One region of the Halomonas sp. R57-5 genome, then DNA from elsewhere that is predicted to be linked to it. Evidence: predicted binding sites of a transcription regulator. Region 1 holds the regulator's gene; each other region holds the start of a gene.
The links. Region 1 encodes LexA, which represses DNA repair genes until DNA is damaged. Its sites were predicted from a motif close to TACTGTNTANNTANACAGTA; they were not measured.
Positions count from the first base shown of each region.

Region 2: a site for LexA is predicted at 2,690-2,709, ahead of HALO_RS16405 (LexA family protein). Genes of this name have one in related genera too.
Region 3: a site for LexA is predicted at 1,641-1,660, ahead of HALO_RS12000 (LexA family protein). Genes of this name have one in related genera too.
Region 4: a site for LexA is predicted at 2,307-2,326, ahead of ruvA (Holliday junction branch migration protein RuvA). Genes of this name have one in related genera too.

Region 1 is NZ_LN813019.1:2,422,640-2,426,155, reverse strand. Features, by position in the region: gene nagZ (beta-N-acetylhexosaminidase) at 1-248, opposite strand, end outside; gene HALO_RS11165 (L,D-transpeptidase) at 312-848, opposite strand; gene HALO_RS11160 (TetR/AcrR family transcriptional regulator) at 826-1,518, opposite strand; gene lexA (transcriptional repressor LexA) at 1,786-2,466, shown strand; gene HALO_RS11150 (energy-coupling factor ABC transporter permease) at 2,485-3,156, opposite strand; gene purU (formyltetrahydrofolate deformylase) at 3,181-3,516, opposite strand, start outside.
Region 2 is NZ_LN813019.1:3,578,529-3,582,044, reverse strand. Features, by position in the region: partial or broken gene HALO_RS23775 (LBF_2804 family protein) at 1-848, opposite strand, end outside; gene HALO_RS16410 (Y-family DNA polymerase) at 879-2,192, opposite strand; gene HALO_RS16405 (LexA family protein) at 2,224-2,667, opposite strand; gene glyA (serine hydroxymethyltransferase) at 2,981-3,516, shown strand, end outside.
Region 3 is NZ_LN813019.1:2,605,555-2,609,070, reverse strand. Features, by position in the region: gene HALO_RS12005 (Y-family DNA polymerase) at 1-1,180, opposite strand, end outside; gene HALO_RS12000 (LexA family protein) at 1,177-1,623, opposite strand; gene HALO_RS11995 (hypothetical protein) at 1,779-2,117, shown strand; gene HALO_RS11990 (DUF932 domain-containing protein) at 2,198-3,166, shown strand; gene HALO_RS23105 (hypothetical protein) at 3,287-3,457, shown strand; gene HALO_RS11985 (ERF family protein) at 3,480-3,516, shown strand, end outside.
Region 4 is NZ_LN813019.1:2,706,149-2,709,664, forward strand. Features, by position in the region: gene tolQ (protein TolQ) at 1-61, opposite strand, end outside; gene ybgC (tol-pal system-associated acyl-CoA thioesterase) at 120-533, opposite strand; gene ruvB (Holliday junction branch migration DNA helicase RuvB) at 530-1,567, opposite strand; gene ruvA (Holliday junction branch migration protein RuvA) at 1,641-2,249, opposite strand; gene ruvC (crossover junction endodeoxyribonuclease RuvC) at 2,499-3,062, opposite strand; gene aspS (aspartate--tRNA ligase) at 3,124-3,516, opposite strand, start outside.

The sequences.
Region 1 (3,516 bases):
GCAGGCAGGCGTGTTAAGCCCTCTTTAATACGCTGAACGCGACCGCCCTCCTGATCCACTGCGAGCAGTAAATCAGCCCGCACGCGGCGAATATCGCTGCACAGCTGGCGCACCTGGTAGCCATTTTCGACATTGCGGGCAAATAGAATAACGCCCCCTACCGTCGGTTCCAGCAACAGGCGTTTTTCTGCCGCCGTCAATTTTGGGCCTTCAAGGTCAAGCATGACCGGGCCTAACGGTTGAGTCATCGTGATAGGTCCATGAAAAGGGGCGATGATTCTAGACGATCGTCTAGCGGTGTCAAAAACTTATCAATCAAAGGATTGCCGTCCGCCGTGCAACCAAACCGGGGTGCCCGGTAACGCGAGCGCAAAGAGGGTTAGCAAATCACTATTACGTAAACGAATGCAGCCGTGGGAGGCCGCAACGCCCATGGGTTCGTCAGGCGGTGTGCCGTGCAGGTATATATAGCGCCGTTGCGAGTCCACCTGACCGCCGCGGTTCACGCCCTTTTCTAATCCGCAAAGCCACAGAATGCGGGTCAAAATCCAGTCACGCTCTGGATGCGCTTCGGCTAGCGCGGATGAAAACGTCTCGCCTGTCCAGCGGCGGCCTCGAAACACTGCGTTGTCGGGCATATCACCGCCAATGGCGGCGCGCACATAGTGCCAGCCGTAGGGGGTTTTACCACTACCATTACGCTCCCCGACACCGGCGGCAGCGGATGAGATCGCACACTCATGGAGCACTTTCGGCCCTCGCCAGCAGCGCAGCAGCTGCTGGGTAGTATCAATCTCCAGCCAGATATTCTCAGCCGGGGGTAGCTCAGCTAGCGTAGGCGTTCGCATGTTTTCCTTCTTCTGGCTTGGCTTCTTCAAGGGCGAGCGGTAACGGTGCATTCATGGCCGCCACAACGACCGGCAGCAATCGCTTGACTAAATCACGTACTGAAACCTGTTCGTGATAATCTTTTTCAGCGATATCACGCAGTGCATCAAGGCCGGACAGGGTAAATATTACCGTGCCAAGCATAAAGTGTAGCCGCCAAAAGCGCTCCGCGTCAGGTAGGTCCGGCGTGGCTTGTCGCACCAGCTCGGTGAAGCGGGTAAACACATCGCCATACTCTTGCTGGATATAGCGCCTAAGATGCCCCTGTGCCTGGCTGTAGGCAAGGCCGAGCAAGCGCATAAACACTTTTAAACTATTGCGTTCAGCGGGCACTGCAAGAACGGTGGTTGCCATGGTTTCGAGCAGGGTTTCAAGCTCAATAACCCGCCCAGCATGCTGTCCTTCCAGCTCATCAAGGGCGGTGTGAAAACGCTGGGTGAAGGGGTCCAAATAGCGGGCAAAGACGGCCTGAATCAAGGCTTTTTTGGAGCCAAAATGGTAATTCACAGCGGCTAAATTGACGCGCGCTTTGCTAGTGATGTTGCGCAGCGAAGTTTCGGCAAAACCCCGCTCTGCAAACAGCACCTCGGCAGTATCGAGTATACGGGTCACCGTATCAGATTGAGCCATGTCGCTCTCCAGGGAAACAGGTGTTTAAAACATAGCAAAATACTATGCCATAACCATGGCGGTCTCAACGCTTGATTTATTAACAAAATACAGCCCGTTAAATAAGCAGAAGCTTAGTTTCAAACGATTAGAAAAATTGCATAGACATCGAAGATAGCCACTGACAAGGCATATACTGGACAGAGGAACATACTGTATACTTAACCACTGATTGATTAAGTTGCCATTTAATTTGTTACTGTCTATTCACTATTTATGGAGTCTGGTATGTCGCGTCCGCTAACCGCTCGCCAACAGCACGTGTTCGATTTTATCGTTAAAACGATGGGCGAATTTGGCTACCCTCCTACCCGCGCCGAAATTGCCAAGGCGCTTGGCTTCCGCTCCCCCAACGCGGCCGAAGAGCACCTGCGCGCGCTGGAACGCAAAGGCGTTATTCGCATTATTCGCAACACTTCTCGCGGTATCCGCCTGCCCAACCAGGAACCGCAAGAAGTCATGGAGAGTGCTGCCACCGCCTTACCCGCAGCCAACGTTGAAACGCTGCCAACGGGCCTACCCGTGATCGGTGAAGTGGCCGCAGGCAGCCCCATTTTGGCCGCTGAACATATTGACCGTTACTGCCCGCTACCAGCCGAGTACTTTACCCCCAAAGCCGACTACCTGCTGCGCGTGCGCGGCCTTTCGATGAAGGATATTGGCATTTTGGAAGGGGATTTATTGGCAGTTCACCGTACCGACCGGGTACGCGATGGCCAGATTGTAGTGGCACGCCTAGAGGATGAAGTAACGGTTAAACGCTTCAAGCGCCAGGGCCACCAAGTGACGCTATTTGCCGAGAACCCTGACTTTGCGCCCATTGAAATCGACCTGCGCTCCCAGTCGCTCGATATCGAAGGCGTCGGCGTTGGTGTGATTCGTGGCGGCAACGGCCAGGCACTCGGCTAGTCGCCGCCCTGGCCATCCCTACTGCAGATCGATATAGCGGTGGTCATTGAAGGTGGCCACCCAATGGGGGTGATAAACCAGCAGAATACTCAGCAGCATGCCGGTGATAAACGCCTCTGAAGGCATTAACAGCGGTAAGAAGCGCGCATACTCCTGGGCGAGATAAATCGCCTCAGGGTCAGTCCCCGCAACGATGATCAGCAGCACCGCTGCCAGCCCTCCTCCCAGCGTTGCCAGCGCCGCACCAAAAAAGCCGCAGGCAAACAAAAACACCATCAGGTTATCCGGCAGGCGGCGATCTACCAGCCGCCATACCGTGCCAATGACGGCCGCCGGGACGACACCGGTAACCAGCACGTTTGCCCCCAGCAGCAGCCATTCATTGCGCCCAATTACCACCATGGCGATATTAATCAGCACGTTGCTAATCAGCGCCAATGGCGCTTTAAAAACGAGTGTCATTAAAACCGTGAAAACAAGGTGCAGCGTTAGCCAATCAACCGCCTGCGCACGCAGCTGCCACATCAGCATCACCGCCAGCGTGGCGCCCAGCCAGCGGTGCTGAAGCGCGGTATCCGCTATTAACACCTGCCAGGGCCGCCCCCAAAGTGCCCACGCGATCACTGCTAACGAGAGTAGCCAGGTGAGCAGCAGCGCCCAGGGTGCTAATACACTTTGCGCAAACGACATGGCGGCCTCTCAGGTTGATGAGGGTTAACTAAAGACCACTGTCTTATTGCCGTGGACCAGCACGCGATCCTCTAAGTGCCAGCGCAAACCGCGAGCAAGTACGGCTTTTTCAACGTCACGGCCAAAACGTACTAAGTCAGTGGGCGTATGGCAGTGGCTTACGCGATGAATATCCTGTTCGATGATGGGGCCTGCGTCGAGTTCCTCGGTCACGTAGTGGCAAGTAGCACCTATCAGCTTAACGCCCCGCTGGTATGCCTGGTGGTAGGGTTTTGCCCCGGCAAAGGAGGGCAAAAAGCTGTGATGAATATTGATCACTCGTCCCGCATAGCGCGCGCACAGCTCGGGGGGCAGTATTTG
Region 2 (3,516 bases), 1.2 Mb from region 1:
GCCAACAGCAGCACCAAGTTGGGATGAGGGTGCTGGTTGCGCATAATAAGCTCGCCGACCCCCTGGGCTACCAGACGGCGGGTGTGTGCGTCGCTGTCCGTCAGTGTTTCCATCAAGTGCTTAACCAGGGCGGGGCCTCGCGCCTGCAGATAAGCTTCTTGAATAATCCGTGCCGCAATCCAGGCGTTCCACACGGCGTATAGCGGGCCGGTTAATACGGGTAGAAAGCCGCGCAGCGTCAGTCGTCCCAATAACCGACGCAGCAGTAAACGCAGTAGAAAGCTGCTTAAGCTGATTTTTAAGCGATAAAGTAGCGCTCAAAGTGTTAGCTTCCAGCCATGCAGGTAGGCGTGGGGGTCTACGCCATAAATAAGACTACCAGGGCTGGGGTACTCCAATGCCGACCGGGAAACGCCGTGAACGGTCAGCTGAATATCGGGTTCCAACGCGTCTGTTTGACCGTAACGTAAGCCCGCCAAACGGGTAATATTCGCCACACCGCGCAGCGCATTCCAGTATAAAAAGCCGATTTCCAGCGCGGTAACACAGCCTGCAACGGCCAGATAGCCGGCCCAGTAGGGAAGTTGCTCTCTAAGGCTCATGGCTTCCCAGGGGCTAGTGGCAAACTCACGCATCCACCATTCGGCGCTGCCAATCAGCGTGCCGGAAATCAAACCAGCGAGCGCTGCCCAGGCGATGATCCAGCGCCGTGCGCGCTTCAGGGCCTGCGGGTCAGGGGAATCAAGTGCCGGGTGGCGGCGTAAATAGCCCTGTACATAGCGACTAGCCCAGCGCTGCGCTAGGCCAGGGGCTGGGGCGTACTCTTTATCTGGCCGAGAGAGGGTCATAAAAACAGCGTTTCCTACGCAATTGACGCCTTAGGGTAGCGGTTCTGTTCGCGAAGTACACGCTTGGGTAGCGCCGGGGTGAGTGCCCACTTTCATCAGCTCATCCCAGCGCGTGGTATAGCGGTCTGAGCGATGGGCGCAGCGTAACTGCCAGGCGGCAGGTGCGTTCGTCATGCCAAAGCTGATCGTGCCTTGCCCCATGCGCTGGTTAATCTGATCCACCGTTGCCATCAAAAACGGATGACGATTCCGTGTGGGCGGATGTAGCAACGAAAGTTGATGCTGCTCAGCGTCCACCAAATCCAGCAGCATCACGCCAGCCTTCATAAACCGGTAGCGAGGACGATAAATCTGCTCAAGCCCTTGGCGAACGGCGTCAAGGATCACTCGGGTGTCGTCGCTAGGTGAGGGCAGGGGGATTAGCGCCTGCGGGAAATACTGCAACTGGTCGCGGCGGTGGCGGTTGGTATGCAGAAACACCATTACCGCACGGGCCAGACTCTGCTGTTCGCGCAGTTTTTCAGCGCTGCGCTGGGCGTGGCGGCGCAGGGCATTATGTACTTCTGCAAAAACGCCGGTGGGTTGGCCGAAGGAGCGCGAGGTCATAATGCGTTGGCGCGGTTGCTCCAGCGCGTTCATCTCCATACAAGGCGTGCCGCGCAGCTCGAGCGCGGTACGTGCCAGTACCACCGAGAAGCCCTTGCGCAGCTGCTTTTCGTCGCTTTCACGCAAGTCCCAAGCAGTAGTCACGCCGCCAATCGCTAAACGCTCGGCAAGCCGATGGCCGACGCCCCATACGCTGCCTACCGCCGTACGTTTGAGCAATGCCTCAGTGGTGTGATCCTGCCCATTGAGCAAGCAAACGCCTTGGTAGCGAGGGTCTTGCTTGGCAAGATGATTGGCCAGTTTGGCGAGCGTATGAGTGGGTGCCAGCCCCACACACACCGGCAGACCCAAGTGGCGGCGAATAAGCTGGCGCAGGCGTTGCCCTAGCGCCGCACATTGTGCTGTGGTGAAACCTTCCAAGTAGACGAACATCTCATCGATTGAATAGGGCGCGACCGCAGGGCAGGCATCGCGTAGCAGTTGGGCCAGCCGTGCCGACATATCGCCGTAGAGCTCGTAGTTAGATGACAGCAGGTGAATATCGCCGCGCTGACGCAGTCCTTCAAGCTTGAAAGCTGGCGTTCCCATAGGGATATCCAGCGCTTTCAACTCCGTTGAGCGGGCGATTACACAGCCGTCGTTGTTTGACATCACGCCGACAGGTCTACCTTCCAGCTTGGGCTGAAAAACCCGCTCGCAGCTGACATAAAAGTTGTTGGCATCGACTAATCCGATCATCGCCACCCCTCAGTCAACGTCAGTAGCTTGTTCAACGTAAGTACTCATGCACCACCGCGCGTACCACGCCCCATAGCTGGCAGTCGCTGCCTTCAAGAAGCAGCGGCGGGTAGTTTGGGTGGCTCGAACATAGATGGGGTGAGCCCCGATAAAGCGCGTAGCGTTTAATTAATGCCTCGCCCTCCAGCATAGCGATCAAAATATGTCCTAGGCGCGGTTCAATACTGCGATCAACAATCAGCAGATCGCCCTCAAAAATCCCCCAACCTTCCATGCTGTCGCCGGTGGCAGTGACATAAAAGGTCGCGGTGGGGTTTTTAACCAGCCTTGTATTGAGATCCAGCGTGCATGGCTCGTAATCCTGCGCAGGCGAAGGAAAACCGCTGAAGCCAGCGCGGCCCAAAAAGGTTAAGTAAGGCAGTGGCTGGGAAGTTAACGGCAAGGCGGAGATAAAGTGAGCTGACTGGCCCGGCATCGTCGGCATCCTGATTTTAAAATATTGTATAAATATACAGTATTTTTTAGGGCGAAGGAAAATGCAAATGATCGGGGGATGAAACTGCTTTGCTCTGCTCAATGACATCCGCAGGGACGCACGCGGTGACATTGAAGGATTGCGAGATAAGGCAGCCTAGTTATCCATTTGGTCAGCATTTAGTGAACAGAACAACATGAAGCACGTTCATGTACGACCTGACGCGGATGCGATGAAAGTCGCGTCAGGCTGCGTTATGATAGCGTCCTCGCTTCTTCCATGATGACCCTTTCTCGTTACGAGGTTCCCGCCGATGTTCAGCCGCGATATGACAATTGCCGGATTTGATGATGTGCTGTTTGATGCCATGCAGAAAGAAGTGGCACGCCAGGAAGCCCACATCGAACTGATCGCTTCCGAAAACTATGCTAGCCCCCGCGTACTCGAAGCCCAGGGCAGCCAACTGACTAATAAGTACGCCGAAGGCTACCCCGGAAAGCGCTACTACGGCGGCTGCGAGTTCGTCGATATTGCTGAAAACCTGGCCATTGATTACGCCAAAAAGCTGTTCGGCGCTACCTATGTTAACGTTCAGCCGCACTCCGGGTCACAGGCTAACAGCGCGGTATTCCAGGCGCTGGTCAAGCCCGGCGATACCATTTTGGGTATGAGTCTGGACGCGGGCGGCCACCTGACCCACGGAGCCAAGCCCAACTTTTCGGGTAAGCACTATAACGCCATTCAGTACGGTTTGAACGATCAAGAACTGATCGATTACGACCAGGTGGCTCAGCTTGCTCGTGAACATAAGCCCAAAATGATCATCGCTGGTTTTTCTGCCTACTCGCA
Region 3 (3,516 bases), 180 kb from region 1:
GCTGTACCGTTCCTTTACCTAGCTCTCGATTCAGCTTGTCCATCGTCGCCATCAGGCGTTCGCTACGTTTAGCCTCTTCGTCGGTTTGCGGGGTTTCGGTGAGGGTGAGCTGGCGGTTGGCCTTGGGGGATAGATCGAGCAGCATGAGACCTGCTTTATGATAGGCATACCCTTTTCGCCAGAGACGCCTTAGGCCTTGGACCGCCGCTGCGATGATGTCGCGGCTATCATCGGTAGGCCTTTCAAGGGAGACGACTACACGCTGCTGATATTGCGGTAAGTCGGTACGGAATGAGTTGGTACGCACAAATACCATCACGGCGCTGGTAACGCTGTTCTGTTTGCGCAGCTTTTCGGCTGCCCTAGCAGCGTGGTGCCTTAAGGCTTCGCGCAAATCGTGGGGGTTGCTGGTGAGCCTTCCGAATGAACGCGACACCATGATTTGTTGTTTGGGTAGACTCATGTCATCAAGTTGAATGGCGGATTGCCCGCGTAGCTCCCATACGATGCGTTCCTGCACCACACTAAATCGCCCCCTAATACGCTTAGGGTCTGCCTCGCGTAGATCCCATGCGGTCTCAATACCCATCACTCTTAAACGTTCACCGGTGCGGCGTGCCACCCCCCACAGCTCTGTCACCGGCAATTGCTTTAGCAGGGCCTTGGTCGCTTCACTATCAGCGGTCAGCTTACACACCCCGTGCTGCTTGTAGGCGGGATGTTTTTTAGCCGCTTGATTCGCCACTTTGGCGAGTACGCGGGTCGGCGCAAAGCCCACGCATACGGGTATGCCCGTCCACTGGCGAACGGTGTCACGTATGGCCTTGCCACGTGCCTCCAGGCTCTCGGGGTCGAAGCCCTGAAACCCGACAAAGCTCTCATCAATGGAATACACCTCCACATGGGGTGAAAACTCGCCTAGCACCTCGGTCACCCGCTGGGACATATCGCCATATAACGCATAGTTACTGGACAGCAGCACGGCTTGGCGGCGTATCGCCGGCGGTAACAAGTGCATGGCAGTCCCCATCTCAACCCCCAGGGCTTTGAGTTCATTGCTACGGGCAACGACACAACCATCATTATTCGACAGCACCCCTACCGGTCGCCCTTCCAGCGCTGGATCAAAGACGCGCTCGCAACTGACATAAAAATTGTTGCAGTCAACAAGCGCAATCACGGCAGTGACCTCAGCAGATTGTGAATCACGTCGGTCACCACGCCCCAGACTTGGGATTCGCGTCCATCAAGGGGAATCGGCTTGAAATTAGGATTGCTTGCTTTGAGGTAGGTACGCTGGCCAACGCGCTCCAGTCGCTTAACCGTCATTTCCCCATCGACGCAAATCACCACAATCCGACCAGGCAGCGCTTCCAGGCTGCGATCTACCACCAATAAGTCCCCAGGGTGAATGCTGTCCCCGATCATTGAATACCCTTCCGCCCGCGCAAAATAGGTTGAAGCAGGCCGCTTCACGACGTAGCGGTGCAGATCAAGCTCAGTATCCAAGTGATCATCGGCGGGCGAAGGAAACCCTGCGCGTACGGCGGTTGAATAGAGCGGTAAGGGTAGTGACGAGGCCACGGCGTCTGCCCGGCCGAGCAGTGAAACGTTCAATGACATGAAAGGCTTCTCCTTTTTACTGTATGCATAAACAGTATCAATAAAGAGGGCTAGCCAAGCAACCATTTAAGAGTCAACGCTAAAAACTTTCAGACCTATATCACTCCTATGAATCCACCCCATAAATCGCTTTGTGTCACCTAGGAGTGTTGCTAATGCCCCCACCTTGTAAACGCTGTGCCGCCACACGCCTGATTAACCTTGATACCGCCCAACGTATAGGCGTTGTCAGCGGGGGCCTTGTGGGCGGCGCGATTGGTGCCTTACGCGCTACCGCGGCTACCCAAACGTTATCACTTGCTACGGCGCGTTTTCCGCTCGCGAAACTCCCGGCCGCCCTGATAGGTGCGGTTACCGGTGGCCGATCAGGCGTTCGGATTACAACGTCACTTTTTTTGCAGTGGTTGCCACCTGGCTCCGGCACCCCCTGGCTGTGTCTCGCCTGTGGGCATTCGTTTCGACAGTCCCATCCTCCGCTGGCCGCCGCCCACTGATTGCGACTGGCTGTGCTTTTACTACCTCACCCCATAGCGCTGGCGATTCGTCAGCGTTTTTTATGTTTGGAGACTTACCCATGGCTCATCTCGTTGAACAAATGGCCTACGTCGGCGCTACCCCTTGGCACGGCCTGGGGCAACAGCTATCCCGTCAACAACCGTTAGAGGTCTGGCAGCAACAGGCCGGTATGAACTGGCATATTGAAGAAGCCCCGGTGCGCTTTATTGCCGAGGGTGCCAGCCACTTGGGCAGTATTCACTCGTTCCCCGAGCAGAAAGTGCTCTACCGCTCGGATACCAAGGCGCCGCTATCGGTCGTATCCCAGCGTTATAAGGTGGTGCAGCCCGAGGAGATCCTGGAGTTTTACCGCGACCTGACGGAATACGCCGGTTATGAGCTGGAAACCGCAGGTGTGCTTAAAGGTGGGCGTAAGTTCTGGGCCTTGGCACGCAGTGGCTTAAGCACCTCGCTAAAAGGCCAGGATGAGGTCAACGACTACCTGCTTTTGGCAACGTCGTGTGATGGCACGCTGGCCACCATGGCGACACCCACCACGGTGCGGGTGGTGTGTAACAACACGCTGCAGATCGCCGTCGATGGTACGTCGCAGGCGGTGAAGGTACCCCACCGGTCGGAGTTCGATCCTCGTGCAGTAAAAAGCCAGCTGGGTATTTCCGTTTCCCAGTGGAACGACTTCATGTACCGCATGAAGGCGTTAGCTGAACGCAAGATCGACCAACGCGAGGCGCAGCAGTATTTTCAGTCGGTACTCTGCGGTATCGATAAGCCGATAGATGACCCTTCCAAGCTGCCTAACTACCGGGCACTCAACAAGGTACAGAAGCTCTACCAAGGCGAAGGCCGCGGTTCCCACCTCGACACTGCCAAAGATACTGCGTGGGGTCTGCTCAATGCCGTTACCGAGTACGTGGATCACGACAAGCGTGCACGTAGCAACGATACCCGACTGGATTCAGCGTGGTTCGGCCAAGGGGCTCAGTTGAAGCAGGAGGCACTGCAAACAGCCCTTGCTCTGGTGAGCTGATTTGCTGTTTCTCACTCTACTGCTACTGATTTTATTGGTTTTGTCTTACCCCTCATTGGATAGCGCAATAAGCCCAGCCCCTAACAGGCTGGGCTTTTTGTTTTTTACGTGGAGCACATCATGGCCTCTCTTAGCCCCGATTTAGATATCGCTTTAACCCAGTTGACGGAACGACTACTCACCCAAGACCAAACCTTTGCCCAGACCTACGTCATGGCAAAGGGCCAGCTGTATCGCACCGAGCTACGCCTATGCCCCGTTCCTCCCAGTGAGCTTCCCGCCGATCTTTAACCCCTATTGAAGGAGCCTTGTCATGGCCACCAAAACTAATGTGGTAAATCACGAGTCAT
Region 4 (3,516 bases), 280 kb from region 1:
GTTGCACTACCGTACTGGCATTCATTATCAAATGGGGAATGGACATGGTGTTATCGTTCACAGGTGCCCTCATCAATCTATTAGGGTCGGTATTGCCGACACAGTGAATGACCTCTTGGTTAAGAGGCCCGGGTCAAAACGTTAAGCGCTGCTGGCCATGCTTTGGGTCGCAAACGCTCGGTGCTCAAGCAGGCTATCTCGACTGTGGCAGAGCAAAGGAGTTCCTCAGCACGCCAAACCTGCTGTTCAAATGTCATCCGACAGCGCCCAACATCGCTAACGTTGGCGCTAATTTCCAACGCATCGTCTAAACAAGCCGGTTTCGCATAGTGACAGGCCAAGCGGTATACCACTAGCTGTGTACCTTCGTCTAGCAGCGTTTGCTGATCCAGGCCCAACTGGCGGAGCCATTCGCTGCGCGCACGCTCCATAAACTTCAAGTAGTTAACGTAGTAGACAATACCTCCCGCGTCAGTATCTTCCATATAAACACGCAGCGGCAGTCGGTAGCCTTCGCTTATGTAACGGCTCACGGACGGCGCTCTCCTTCCATGTCGGTTGCCTGTTCGTGGGGCACACGCTCAAAGTGCAGCCACGCTTGACGGGTAACCACCCGCCCACGAGGGGTGCGCATCATCAAGCCTTGTTGAATAAGATAGGGCTCAATCACATCTTCGATAGTGTCACGCTCTTCGCTGATGGCAGCGGCGAGCGAGTCAATGCCCACCGGCCCGCCATCAAATTTATCGATCATGGCCAGTAGCAGCCGTCGATCCATATGATCCAAACCGTGGTGATCCACATTAAGCATATTAAGGGCGGCATCAGCCATGGCCACATCGACGACGCCGTTACCTTTCATTTCGGCATAATCGCGCACCCGGCGTAGCAACCGGTTGGCTATTCGCGGCGTGCCGCGGGAGCGTCGGGCTATTTCAATGGCGCCATCGTGGCTGGTCTCAACCCCTAACAAACGCGCTGAACGCGAAACAATTTCCGTTAATTCTTCAAGATTATAAAACTCAAGCCGCTGAACGATACCAAACCGATCACGCAGTGGAGAGGTTAATAATCCTGCCCGGGTAGTCGCGCCCACCAGGGTAAAGCGGGGAAGGTCCAGCTTAATCGAACGTGCTGCAGGCCCTTCACCAATCATGATATCGAGCTGAAAATCTTCCATGGCAGGATAGAGCACTTCTTCAACTACCGGCGACAGCCGATGAATTTCGTCAATAAACAGTACGTCGCCAGGCTCTAAATTAGTCAACATGGCGGCTAAATCGCCGGCCCGCTCGAGCACTGGGCCGGAAGTCGATTTCATACCGACCCCCATCTCAGTGGCAATAATATGCGCGAGGGTCGTTTTACCTAACCCTGGGGGGCCGAATACCAGGGTGTGATCCAGACTCTCTTCGCGCTGCCGGGCAGCACCAATAAAGATTTCCAACTGTTCCCGTACACGCGGCTGGCCAATATAGTCATCCAGCCGCTTAGGACGAATAGCGTAATCAATGCGCCCCTCACCCTGTTCAGGCTCTGCGGCGATCAGCCGATCGTGTTCTAGCATAGGTGCTCTTCTTTATGGCGATTGCAAAAGGTCTACTCGTTATCCGCAACATCGGACTTATATCACTGTCTGGTTAGCAACTCATGCGCTGGGTAAGGGCGGCTTTGATCAGTGCTTCGGTGGACTGATTGGGGTCGATGTCGGCGAGCATTTTCGACGCCTCAGTCAGTTTATACCCCAAGCTAACCAAAGCGGCTTCCGCATCGGCAAGATTATTGCGGGCAGAGGCACGGCCATTGGTTGCTTCAAGGGGGAGTAGCGCGTTGCTGCCGTCTTCCCATTCTGGAAAACGGTCTCGCATTTCAATTATCAGCCGCTCAGCGGTTTTCTTACCCACCCCTGGCAGCGTTGTCAGCGCTTTACTGTCGTCATCACGCACGCAGCGCATAAAGGCGTCTTCGTCCATACCTGACAGGATGGCCAGTGCCAGCTTGGGCCCTACGCCATTGACCTTGATCAAGGCGCGGAACAGTGCACGCTCGTGCTCACGACCAAACCCATACAGTAGGTGTGCATCATCACGAATGGTCAGATGAGTGAATAATGAAACGCTCTCGTTCACCGCCGGGAGCGCGACCAGGGTATTCATTGAGGTTTCCAGCTCATAACCTACACCGTGAACATCAATCACAATCCAGGGTGGTTGCTTCGCCACTAGCTGGCCACTCAGACGTCCAATCATAAATTCGCTCGCACAGGGGTGAAAAAGAGTGAAAAACAGATGATTACTATAAAGCGACTCTGTACAGGTGACCAGTAGTTCAAGGTGAGTGGTGAGGCCAGATTTCCGCGAGGGCGCTACTTTCGCCATCTGACCGCCATGGATGGCGGAAATGCCGAAATTGTTGGGAACACTTTCCGGCCCTGGTCAAAAGACCCTCGCTTCAATCTGCCCTCAGACACGGCTATGGGCACATTGTCTAAGCGTCATTTAAAGCCGCCAGCGGCCAGTGGAGCGACGCCGTCCCCGAGATGGTGCGGCGGGTAGACCCTGGCCGCTAAAGGCGTGGCCGTTATAGGCATGGGTTAGCGCAATGGCTAACGCATCCGCAGCGTCGGCTTGAGGAGTAGCAGAGAGCTGCAGTATCGCGGTAACCATATGCTGCACCTGCTCTTTATCCGCGCCGCCCTGACCGGTAACTGCCTGTTTAATTTGACGCGCAGCGTATTCAGCCAGGCTTAAACCATGGTTGGCCATGCACACCATGGCCGCACCGCGAGCCTGACCAAGCTTCAGCGCTGAATCAGGGTTTTTGGCCATAAAGACCCGCTCAATAGCGACCTCGCTGGGCCGATGCAAACCGACGACTTCACTTAAACCGGCGTAGATTTGCGCCAAGCGCTGCTCTAACGCCCCTTCCGCGGTACGAATACAGCCACTCGCTACATAGCAAGGTTTAACCCCGACCACATCAATCACCCCATAGCCAGTCACCCGGGACCCTGGGTCAATGCCTAAAATGCGGATAGGTACGGCGGGCGGTGTTGCATCCATAGCATTAACCTATAAAAACACCGACGCCGTAGCGTCGGTGTTAGGCAGTCAACCAACCGACTTATTCGGCGGCTGTTTCTGCTTTAGCTTTTTGGCGCAGGCGAATGTTCAAATCTTTCAACTGCTCGGGGCTGACTTCGCCCGGCGCGTTGGTCATCAAACAGGCAGCGCTCTGGGTTTTCGGGAAGGCGATCACTTCACGAATCGTCTTAGCACCAACCATCAGCATTACCAGGCGATCCAAGCCAAAAGCTAAGCCACCATGGGGGGGCGCACCGTACTGCAGCGCATCCAGCAGGAAGCCGAATTTCTGTTGGGCTTCTTCTTCACCAATGCCTAGAATCTCAAACACTGTACTCTGCATGGTTTGGTCGTGGATACGAATAGAGCCGCCGCCCAACTCGGTCCCGTTGAGCACCATGTCGTAAGCGCGGGAAAGCGCATTGGCAGGATC